2 regions of the Paenibacillus sp. GCM10027629 genome follow, and region 2 is predicted to be linked to the other one. Evidence: a T-box and tRNA genes for the amino acid it is inferred to sense, from the RefSeq annotation. Region 2 holds a T-box; the other holds one or more tRNA genes.
The links. The T-box of region 2 lies ahead of ACFQZR_RS10925 (valine--tRNA ligase). A T-box ahead of a tRNA ligase gene usually reads a tRNA of that ligase, here a tRNA-Val.
Positions count from the first base shown of each region.

Region 1: it encodes a tRNA-Val, which carries the amino acid that the T-box ahead of ACFQZR_RS10925 (valine--tRNA ligase) is inferred to sense. The anticodon was not compared.

Region 1 covers NZ_JBHTGZ010000003.1:550,051-555,148, forward strand. The annotation lists gene ACFQZR_RS02960 (ABC transporter ATP-binding protein) at 1-731, shown strand, start outside; gene ACFQZR_RS02965 (ABC transporter substrate-binding protein) at 738-2,240, shown strand; gene ACFQZR_RS02970 (hypothetical protein) at 2,349-2,513, shown strand; tRNA gene ACFQZR_RS02975 (tRNA-Met) at 2,601-2,677, shown strand; tRNA gene ACFQZR_RS02980 (tRNA-Ile) at 2,704-2,780, shown strand; tRNA gene ACFQZR_RS02985 (tRNA-Val) at 2,888-2,960, shown strand; gene ACFQZR_RS02990 (PH domain-containing protein) at 3,122-3,523, opposite strand; gene ACFQZR_RS02995 (TetR/AcrR family transcriptional regulator) at 3,741-4,334, opposite strand; gene ACFQZR_RS03000 (DUF3574 domain-containing protein) at 4,498-4,968, shown strand; gene ACFQZR_RS03005 (TcaA 3rd/4th domain-containing protein) at 5,064-5,098, shown strand, end outside.
Region 2 covers NZ_JBHTGZ010000009.1:359,237-364,334, forward strand. The annotation lists gene ACFQZR_RS10915 (LysM peptidoglycan-binding domain-containing protein) at 67-1,401, shown strand; gene ACFQZR_RS10920 (hypothetical protein) at 1,608-1,772, opposite strand; T-box leader at 1,906-2,181, shown strand; gene ACFQZR_RS10925 (valine--tRNA ligase) at 2,298-4,967, shown strand; gene ACFQZR_RS10930 (bifunctional folylpolyglutamate synthase/dihydrofolate synthase) at 4,988-5,098, shown strand, end outside.

The sequences.
Region 1 (5,098 bases), on a different contig from region 2:
GTGGGCTGGATCGCCCTTCAGCGGGCCAAGTTCGTGTCGGCGAATGGGATTTGCTCAAGATTACGGATGATCAGCTCGTAGAGTATAAACGCAATACGGTCGGGTTCATCTGGCAGAACAATGCGCGGAACTTGCTCCCCTATCTAACAGCGATTGAGAATGTAGAGATGCCGATGATGCTCAGCGGGAAGGTAGACCGCGCCTATGCGAAGCAATTGCTCGAATGGGTCGGTCTGAAAGACCGAATGTATAACAAGCTGCATCAGCTCTCCGGGGGGGAACAGCAGCGTGTGGCGATTGCGATCTCGCTCTCGAATCGTCCACGGCTTCTGCTGGCCGATGAACCGACAGGTTCTGTGGATACGCAGACCTCGGATAGCATTATGGGGATTTTCCGGAGATTGAATCAAGAGTTGGGCGTTACGATCGTTATCGTAACCCATGATCTATCGCTCGCTGAGAAAGTCGATCGTGTAGTAGCCATTCGGGATGGTCTGACAAGTACTGAGTTCATCAAAAGGAATCCAAACTTGGATCAAGATGAAGAGGCGCTAATGAAGGGCCATGGCGCGCTTCAGCAGGTTCATGAGGCGTACGTGGTTGTTGACCGGGTTGGACGTTTGCAGGTGCCTAAAGAGTACCTACAAGCTCTGCAAATTAAAGATAAAGCATCAATGGAGTTTGATGGGGATCAGATTATTATTCGGTCACCCAAATCATTGGAGGGATAATTTAGGATGAAGACAAAGTGGAGTAAGAAGCTGTTAATGGTTACGTTAAGTTTGTCATTATTCGCTCCTGTTCTTGCGGCATGCAGCAAGGGTGAAGGCGAGGAAGCCGGACAAGAGAAAGTATTACGTATTGGTACGATCTATAGTTACGGAGGCGACGATTCTTATCTTCGCCAGCAATACACAGATATCTATGAATATACGCATCCGAATGTGAAGATTGAATTCGTATCGGCGATTGACAATAGCAACTATCGTTATGAAGAGCCTAAGCCAGATCAGAAGCAACCAGATCCATTTGAAGAGACGAAGAAGCTGCTCTCTGGTCCAAATGCTCCTGACGTGATGATTATGGACACGAATGTGTACAAGAAGCTCGTTCGTGAGAATATGTTGAAACAGCTGGATCCAATGATCCAACAAGATAAATTTGATACTACAGATATTGTTCCGACTGTTATGGAAGGAATTAAAGATTTAGGCGACAACAATATTTATGGTCTTGCACCTACGTTTGGTTCATCGGCCTTATTCTATAATAAGAAATTCTTCACACAGAACAATATTGAGCCGCCTAAAGACGGCATGAGCTGGGAAGATGTCTTTACGCTAGCACGCCGTTTGAAATCGGGTGATGGTGCGAACAAGAAGTTCGGACTTCAATTGAATCGTTGGTCAGGAGATCCATTCTATGATATGACAGGAACGTATCTCTCTGCCTTGCAGCTTCGTATGTTCGATGATAAGGGCGACAAGATGACGGTTGATACACCAGCTTGGGAGAAGGCTTGGAGCACATTTGCGAAGCTGGTATCCGAGAAAGTTATTCCAACACAAAAAGACCTACAACAGGATGATTCGTCTAATGGACGTTATAATCCACTTGCAAGCGATAGCTTCTTGTCTGGCAAAACAGCAATGACGATTGCAGACTACAGCTATGTAAATGATATTTTGGATGCGAATAAAAATGCGTCAAAAATTAAGAACTTCGAGAAAGTGGATTGGGATGTTGTAACCCTTCCAACGCATCCTGAAGCACCGGGCATTGGCGGTAATATCTATCTGAACAACTTGATGGGTATTAATGCCAAAGCTCAAAATGATAAAGATGCTTGGGATTTCATCAAGTTCTTAAATAGTGAAGAATGGGCAAAATTGAAATCGCGCAGCAGCTATGAGATTGTATCCCGTAAGAAATATATTCAACCAAAAGATGGTTTGAACTATAACATTGCAGCTTTCTATACGCTCAAGCCTGTCACACCGAACAACCAAGAGATGGATCTGTATAACAAGTACCCTAACATTTATCAAGTGCAAGAAAAAGGAAGAGAGATCTTCCAGACGGTACTTGATGGCAAGAAATCTTCTGCAGAGGGCTTGAAAGAGTGGCAAAAAGAAGGCGACAAGTTGCTTGTCGAGATGAAGAAGAACCCAGGTAAGCCTATTGGTGGCGGTGGGGAAGTCATGAACGGTGGCACGGTAGAAGGCGTCCCAGCAGGTTAAGTAAGGAGAGCCTTAAACTTCGTATGAAGTTTAAGGCTTTTTTTTCATGTTATGGGGTATTCTATAGGCATAAAGAAGACATCATGATAAGACAGGAGCTGAGTCAATATGAAATGGATCTACTGGGGCAAGTTGTACAATACCAAATTTCAAGCGAGCTGCATCCTGAAGCGTATCGAGAATGACGCATGGATTTATGGCTATGCAGATCCGCAGGAAATCGAGATTTTTCGCTCGCGTAAGGGTCGTTATGGAGTACGATTTATCACCTAAGGTGATAATTGTTTAGAACGTTAAATTTTTCTTGACTTTACTCGTATATATAGTGTATATTTATTTTTGTCGCTATTGAATAAATGACGCGGGGTGGAGCAGCTCGGTAGCTCGTCGGGCTCATAACCCGAAGGCCGCAGGTTCAAATCCTGCCCCCGCAACCAAATTCTTATGATGATGAATTGATTAAGGGCCCTTAGCTCAGTTGGTTAGAGCGGTCGGCTCATAACCGATTGGTCGGGGGTTCGAGTCCCTCAGGGCCCACCATAGTAATCCTTGATCTATCATACATAAGTTTCAGAGATTTCTAGATTTAAGATTTAGATTGACATCGCAATTAGAATTTGGTACTATAGTATTTGTCTTCATAACATGATCTGTTAGCTCAGCTGGGAGAGCACTATCTTGACAGGGTAGGGGTCAGTGGTTCGAGCCCACTACAGATCATACGAGATCAAACCTGAGAGTCCTTGATATATAAGGGCTCTTTTGTTTTTATTAATATTTATTTGGATTGAACAGCCTGGTACAAGATAAACCCTTACGGAGTAAGGGTTTATTGCATTTCTGGAGTTTTATAATTCGTAGATTATTGCATATAAGAACATCTAACGAATGAAGTCTTCTTGCGATATCGAACCAAGGATGCTGGCGGCTGTACGCACCGAGTTATTCTTTGTCAGTTCCGTTACGATAGTATCGATGTGATCGTACACTTCTCGTGGAGCTTTAACCGATTCAAGTATTTTGATTGGCGTATCCACATCGGCAACATTGAGGTGAATCGAACCGCAACCGAATACACGCTGCCAGAATGGTAACACTAGACTCTTATCTAGTACTTTATAAAAATCCAATTCATCCTCTACCAATGAAATGAATCCTTTTCTTGTGACCAATCTTTTCTCGTACACAAAGTATTTTGTAAATGAAAGCGGCAAGCCGAAGATTGTGCGTTTTCTCCCTTCCCAAATTAACGATCCACGTGTTAGCGACTCTTTATTTGACATTCGAGTCTACCTCCTTGAGAGAAAATTATAGAAAAATTAGAAGTCAATACCTTCCTAATTGTAGCATTTTGACATGAGTAACGGAACCTGAATAATTTTAGGCAGCTGAAAAGATGATTCCTGTATTGGTGAAAAGCCTTGAGGATAGAGAGAGTAAGCCTTAATTCCATACCGTCAACTCATGTGTTAAATATAATATTTTTATTTGATGTTATATTTAATTCGATTCCTGGATTTGAAGCAGATCCAGGAGGACCAGCAGCATGTCCTCCAGTCGAATCCGATCGTCAACGAAGTGCTGCAGATTTATTCCATTAAATAGGGCCATGGATGCTGTGGCAAGAATCCTCGCATCCAACGGGCTGCCCACAATTCCTTCATCCTTCATCACTTGATAAAAATGTGTAAGGAATTGTCGCCATTCCTCCATCTGCTGAATGAGTCTTTCTTTGACCATGGGCAGTTCATTCGAGTTCATGCATCCATGGATTAGCAGCAGTGAGGATCCTTGCTTATAGGATTCTTTAACTAAACGCAGTGAATAGTCCTTGAATTTGGCAAGCAAATTTCGATCTTTCTGTTCCAGTGCAGCCTTCAAATCATCAAAGAAAAAATCAATCCCGTCCTTAATAATTTTAAGTAAAAATTCCTCTTTACTAGGGAAGTGAGCATAGAAGCCTCCCTTGGAGTAGCCGGCATGTTTTACAATTTGGTCTATGCTTGTATTGGAGTACCCTTGGCGTGAGAATAGCTCTACTCCGGACTTCATTAACTTTTCGATTGTCTGCTGTGATTGCTCCTGATGGCCCATCCAAATTTCCCCTTTTTATAATTCTGTCGTCCTATTGATTATACCACATTCCTTTTATATAATAATTTCCAGTATATACCGACTGGTTGGTATCTGAATTGGACGAAGGGATTTTGACTAGGGTAACCGTTCGGTGAGTAAAAAAGTAAAGGAGACATAAAGGATGAAGAAAAGGAACTGGATTATTACTGTAGCAATTGTAGTCCTGTTGACATTGGTTTTCGTACCGGTACAGCAGTCCTACAGTGCGGAGGGAGCTGCAGCGACCGGGATTACAGGCAGTGCTCTTGATGGACAGTTTAGCCTCAGTCACGAAGTCAAAATTTACGTTCCATCCACGGTGAAAGGCAATATTCAGATTACAGAAGAAGCACAGCAAAAGTTCGTCGATCAAGCACTTGCGAAATTCTCTGAATGGTTCGGTGGTGCTACGGCGATCGATGGTGAAGGGGCTTGGGTCGATAAAGATAAAAAATTGATCAAGGAAAATGTGACGATTGTGTACTCATTTGCTGAAACATTGGATAAAAAATCGTTAGATCAAGTGGTAGCTTATGCGAAGCAGCTGAAGGAAGATCTAGCTCAATCTTCGGTATCCCTTGAAGTCGATGGCAAGATGTATTTTATTGAATAAAAGCAAAATGCTCTATAAATCAAATATTTAGCTATCATCATTATATGTGAGACAGAATCATAATCTGTCTCTATTTTATTTATTGGAGGGAAATCATGAATCCATCATCCAACAATGAACCGCATACACA
Region 2 (5,098 bases):
GTAGTCATGATATCCATCTGACAATGATGGTCATTTAGGTTTATATGCAGAAGGGAGGACCTCGTTTTGTTTGATCAATCCTATGGTTTGCGATTTGACATTTACGAGCGGGTTCACTTATCAGATGAAGTAGTTGGGATACAAGAATTAGAAGAGATCGAGCTTGTTCCGAATGTTCAAGTCGTTCCGCATGGAGACCACGCAACGCTGCGCGGCAATCTGCTGCTGTCTGGCGTATATAAAGGCGATGATGAGCAGCGTTCAACGCTTACCCTCGCGCACTTTATTCCTGTGGAAATTACATTGCCAATGAATCGAGTACAAAGTCTGGACGATATTTCAGTCGAGATTGAGAATTTCGATGTGGATCTGCTATCGACGCGAACGATTAACATTAATGGCGTACTGTCGCTCAAAGGGATTGAACTTACACAGCCGGAGCAATCGCCTTGGATGGCCGAGCAATTTACCGTTGTTCACCAGACCGAGCCGGCAAAAGTTCAGGCAGCTGCACCGAAGGATTTCCGTTCCCAATCGGAAGAAGACGTACCGGAAGAGGCGTTCCAGGCCTCGAAGAATAATGATGTTGGCGATATTCTCGAATCCGTCAGCTTGTACGAGCGTGAGCAACAGATTGAGCACGAGATTGAGCAAGAGATTGAGCAAGAGAAGTATCAAGGTATAACGTTTCACCCCGAATTTATAACCGTTCAAGCCGAGGGAGCGGATAGTCAGAATCGGATTGAGCAAGAAGATCGTGAATCGACGGAACGCATTGCCGAGGTAACGCTCAGCGATCAGCCACAACAGATCGATTCACTTGAGACGGACAAGGAACCTCGTCTGGAATTCACACCTCAAGAACCGATTGAGCAAGAAAAAGAAAAAGTGTTTATTTCAAATTCGGAGCACCCGATCGAAGAGTCACAGCAGGCACCTTTCTATGATTACGGGTTAGTAGAGGAGAACACGAGCTCCGAAGCGGAGGAGCTTTCTCTTGAAGAGCGGATCGAGGAAGAGAAGAAAGCGCTCAAGGTTGCTTTTAACAGTAAGAAAGAGCCAGAACCTGAGAATGCTAATAATATGGGTCTTAGTGCGCTGCTCTATTCGAGTAAGAATATCAAGGAAATTGAGACGCGTCATGCCGTGGAAGAACTGGAGAAGCAAGCGAAGAAGCTGCGTTCTAGTTCGAATGGTGAAGAAGTCGAATGGAAGAGTCTGTTCTTGAATCATGAAGATGAGAAGAGAGCCTTCCGCAAGTTAAAGATTTGTATAGTTCAGCGGGAAGAAACCTTGGATATGATCGCCGATCGCTATAACATGAATCCACGTGAACTGCTGTTATATAATCGATTGAATGATCATACGATAGCGGAAGGTCAAGTTTTGTATATCCCATAATTGAATTGAGTGGAGCAAAATGACATTCGATGATCATGATGTTCAGCGTGGATCGGATGAGCGAGCCCCGTAACCAGAGCCACTTCGAGAGAATCTCGACCGGGTCAGGTGAGGGGTTTTTTGCTGTTCTGTGAGTGTCTTGCCTTATATATGTTAAAGAGGCCTTACAGACCCTCGCCTGCAAAGCCTCCCAGACATGATGTATGCTAATAGACGTTAAATAAAAATCCTAAGTAGATTAAGAACAGTGCAAAAAGGACGAAGACACCAAAACCCGTAGGTAATATGAGGGTATGGACAAATTGGATGCAGATTAAAGGGAAAATGACGCCTTTGACGGTATAGCGGTTTTTGTACCACCATCGTTCCACGTTGGACCACCACCTTATCGTATTCTATGAGGATTGACGAGCTGGTATGACTAGGAAGCCTAGCTTCTGTGCATCTGCTTGCAATGATTGACGATGAGGGATTTAAATGATAAAATATTGGATATTCTATATAGGAAAGACATTGAAAGGGAATAGTAGGCACCGAACCCTTCAGAGAGTGGAGCTGACTGACGCTGTGAGGCTCCGCAGGATGTAGTTGCTGAAGTCGCCCTGGAGTTGTTTGTTCGAATCCTTCTAGATGCAGATGTATCTGCGATGAATGGAAGAGCTAGTGCAAACCGGTTGCAGCCGTTATCTGTTGAGTGTCGCATGCTATAAGGTAGATGATGTTTGTTAGCGGTATGCGAAACAAAGGTGGTACCACGGAAGATATCCTTTCGTCCTTTGAGACGAAGGGTTTTTTTATTTGTTCAACTCCCAAGTTTATTGGTTTTACCTATAGACTTATACATGGATTGAACGTGTAGGTGTAGACTCTGAATGTAAATAAATGGAGGGTTTATCATGTCAGAAGCACAGGATAATAAAAACCAGACGTCAATGCCAACGACGTATGATCCAAAAGCGGCCGAGCAGAAGTGGTACGATTTCTGGATGAAAAATGAATTTTTCAAAGCAGGTCAACGTCCGGATGCGCCGAAGTATTCCATAGTGATCCCACCGCCGAACGTAACAGGAATGCTTCATATTGGGCATGCGCTCGACTTTACATTGCAAGATATTCTTGTGCGTACGAAGCGGATGCAGGGTTATGATGCGTTGTGGTTGCCAGGTTCTGACCATGCAGGGATTGCGACACAGACGAAAGTTGAGCAGAAGCTGCGTGAAGGCGGCGTAACGCGCCATGATCTGGGACGCGAGAAATTTCTAGAGCAAGTATGGGATTGGAAAGAAACTTACGCGAACACGATACGTGAGCAATGGGCGAAAATGGGGTTGTCACTCGACTATTCCCGTGAGCGGTTTACACTCGATGAGGGTCTGTCCAAAGCGGTACGTGAAGTCTTCGTGAAGCTCTATGAAAAAGGCTTGATCTATCGCGGCAAATATATCATTAACTGGGATCCGGCAGCACGCACAGCATTGTCGGATATTGAAGTAGAGTATAAGGAAGTACAAGGCCATTTGTATCATTTGAAATATCCACTTGCAGATGGCAGCGGTTCGATCACAGTGGCAACGACGCGTCCGGAGACGATGCTCGGTGATACAGCGGTTGCAGTTCATCCCAAAGATGAACGTTACAAAGATATGATTGGCAAGATGCTTATCCTTCCAATTGTTGGGCGTGAAATTCCGGTGATTGCGGATGATTATGTTGAGAAAGACTTCGGAAGCGGCGCGGTGAAAATTACGCCAGCACATGATCCGAATGACTTTGAAATGGGTCTTCGCCATGATCTTCCACAAATCACAGTGATGGATGAGTCAGGCGTCATGAACGAGCTTGCTGGTAAGTACCAAGGAATCGATCGTGCGGATTGCCGGAAGCAAATCGTAAATGACTTGAAAGAACTAGGTGTATTGATCAAGATTGAAGATCATGTTCATCAGGTAGGACATAGCGAGCGCAGCGGAGCTGTGGTTGAACCGTATCTCTCAACACAATGGTTCGTACGAATGAAACCATTAGCTGAACGTGCGATTGAAGCGCAGAAGTCAGGCGAAGGCGTTAACTTTGTACCGGATCGGTTCGAGAAAACATACTTGAACTGGATTGAGAATGTTCGTGACTGGTGTATTTCCAGACAGCTCTGGTGGGGACACCGTATTCCGGCCTGGTATTGTAGTGATTGCGGTGAGCTTCATGTGGCGCATGAAGATGTAACGGCTTGCTGCAAATGTGGCAGCGCGAACCTAAAACAAGACGAGGATGTACTGGATACGTGGTTTAGTTCAGCGTTATGGCCTTTCTCAACACTTGGATGGCCAGAAGATACAGAAGATTTGAAACGCTACTATCCGGTTGATGTGCTCGTAACAGGTTACGACATCATTTATTTCTGGGTTGCTCGCATGATCTTCACGGCGCTGGAATTCACTGATGAAATTCCATTCAAAGATGTATTAATGCATGGTCTTGTTCGTGATTCCGAAGGACGCAAAATGTCCAAATCCCTCGGCAATGGTGTTGACCCGCTTGAGGTTATCGACAAATACGGTACAGATGCCATGCGCTATATGATCTCCACGAGCAGCACGCCAGGGCAAGACCTGCGTTTCCGCTGGGAGCGGGTTGAGCAAGCTCGTAACTTTGCCAATAAAATTTGGAATGCCTCCCGTTTTGCGTTGATGAATCTTGAAGGCTTCACGGTTGATCAGATCGATATCAGCGGCAATCTCTCAACGGCGGATCGCTGGATCCTACACCGTTTGAACGAAACTGCACGCGATATTACACGTCTGATGGATTCTTACGAATTTGGTGAGACAGGACGCCTCTTGTATAACTTTATCTGGGATGATCTATGTGATTGGTACATCGAGTTTGCGAAGCTTAGCCTCTACGGTGAGGATGCGGAAGCGAAACGTACGACCCAATCCGTATTGTCCTACGTGCTTGATCGTACACAGCGGATGATCCATCCATTCATGCCTTATATTTCCGAGGAAATATGGCAGCATTTGCCGCATGAAGGCGAGACGATTACGCTTGCTGCTTGGCCGACATACGATGAGAAATTGGAAGCTCCGGATGCCGTGAAAGAAATGAACTTGCTGATGGACATTATCCGCGCTGTTCGTAACGTACGTGCAGAAGTGAACGTTCCGATGAGCAAGAAAATTGAACTTGTCATTAAATCGGCTGATGCGCAGAGTGATGCGATTATCCGTAACAATGAAGGCTACATCAAACGTTTCTGTAACACTTCGCAGTTCGAAGCTTCTACAGACATTGCTGTGCCAGAAAAAGCGATGACAGCCATCGTGACGGGCGCCGAGCTGTATCTTCCGCTTGCAGGGTTGATCGATATTGCGCAGGAAATTGAGCGTCTTGAAAAAGAAGTGAAGAATTTAAGAAGCGAAGTTGAACGTGTCGATAAGAAGCTTGCCAATGAAGGTTTTGTTGCCAAAGCACCTGCTAAAGTCATCGAAGAAGAGCGCGCGAAACAGCAGGATTATTCCGATAAGCTTGACAAAGTGCTTGCACGCATTCAAGAGCTGCAAAGCTAAGAGTGAAGGGTGAGATCACCATGGCGGACAATCGCGGGGCTGTAACGACAGCCCCTTTCGACCAATACCAACAAGCAGTAGATTGGATTAACGGACTCATTCCATTCGGGATTCGTCCTGGTATGCAGCGT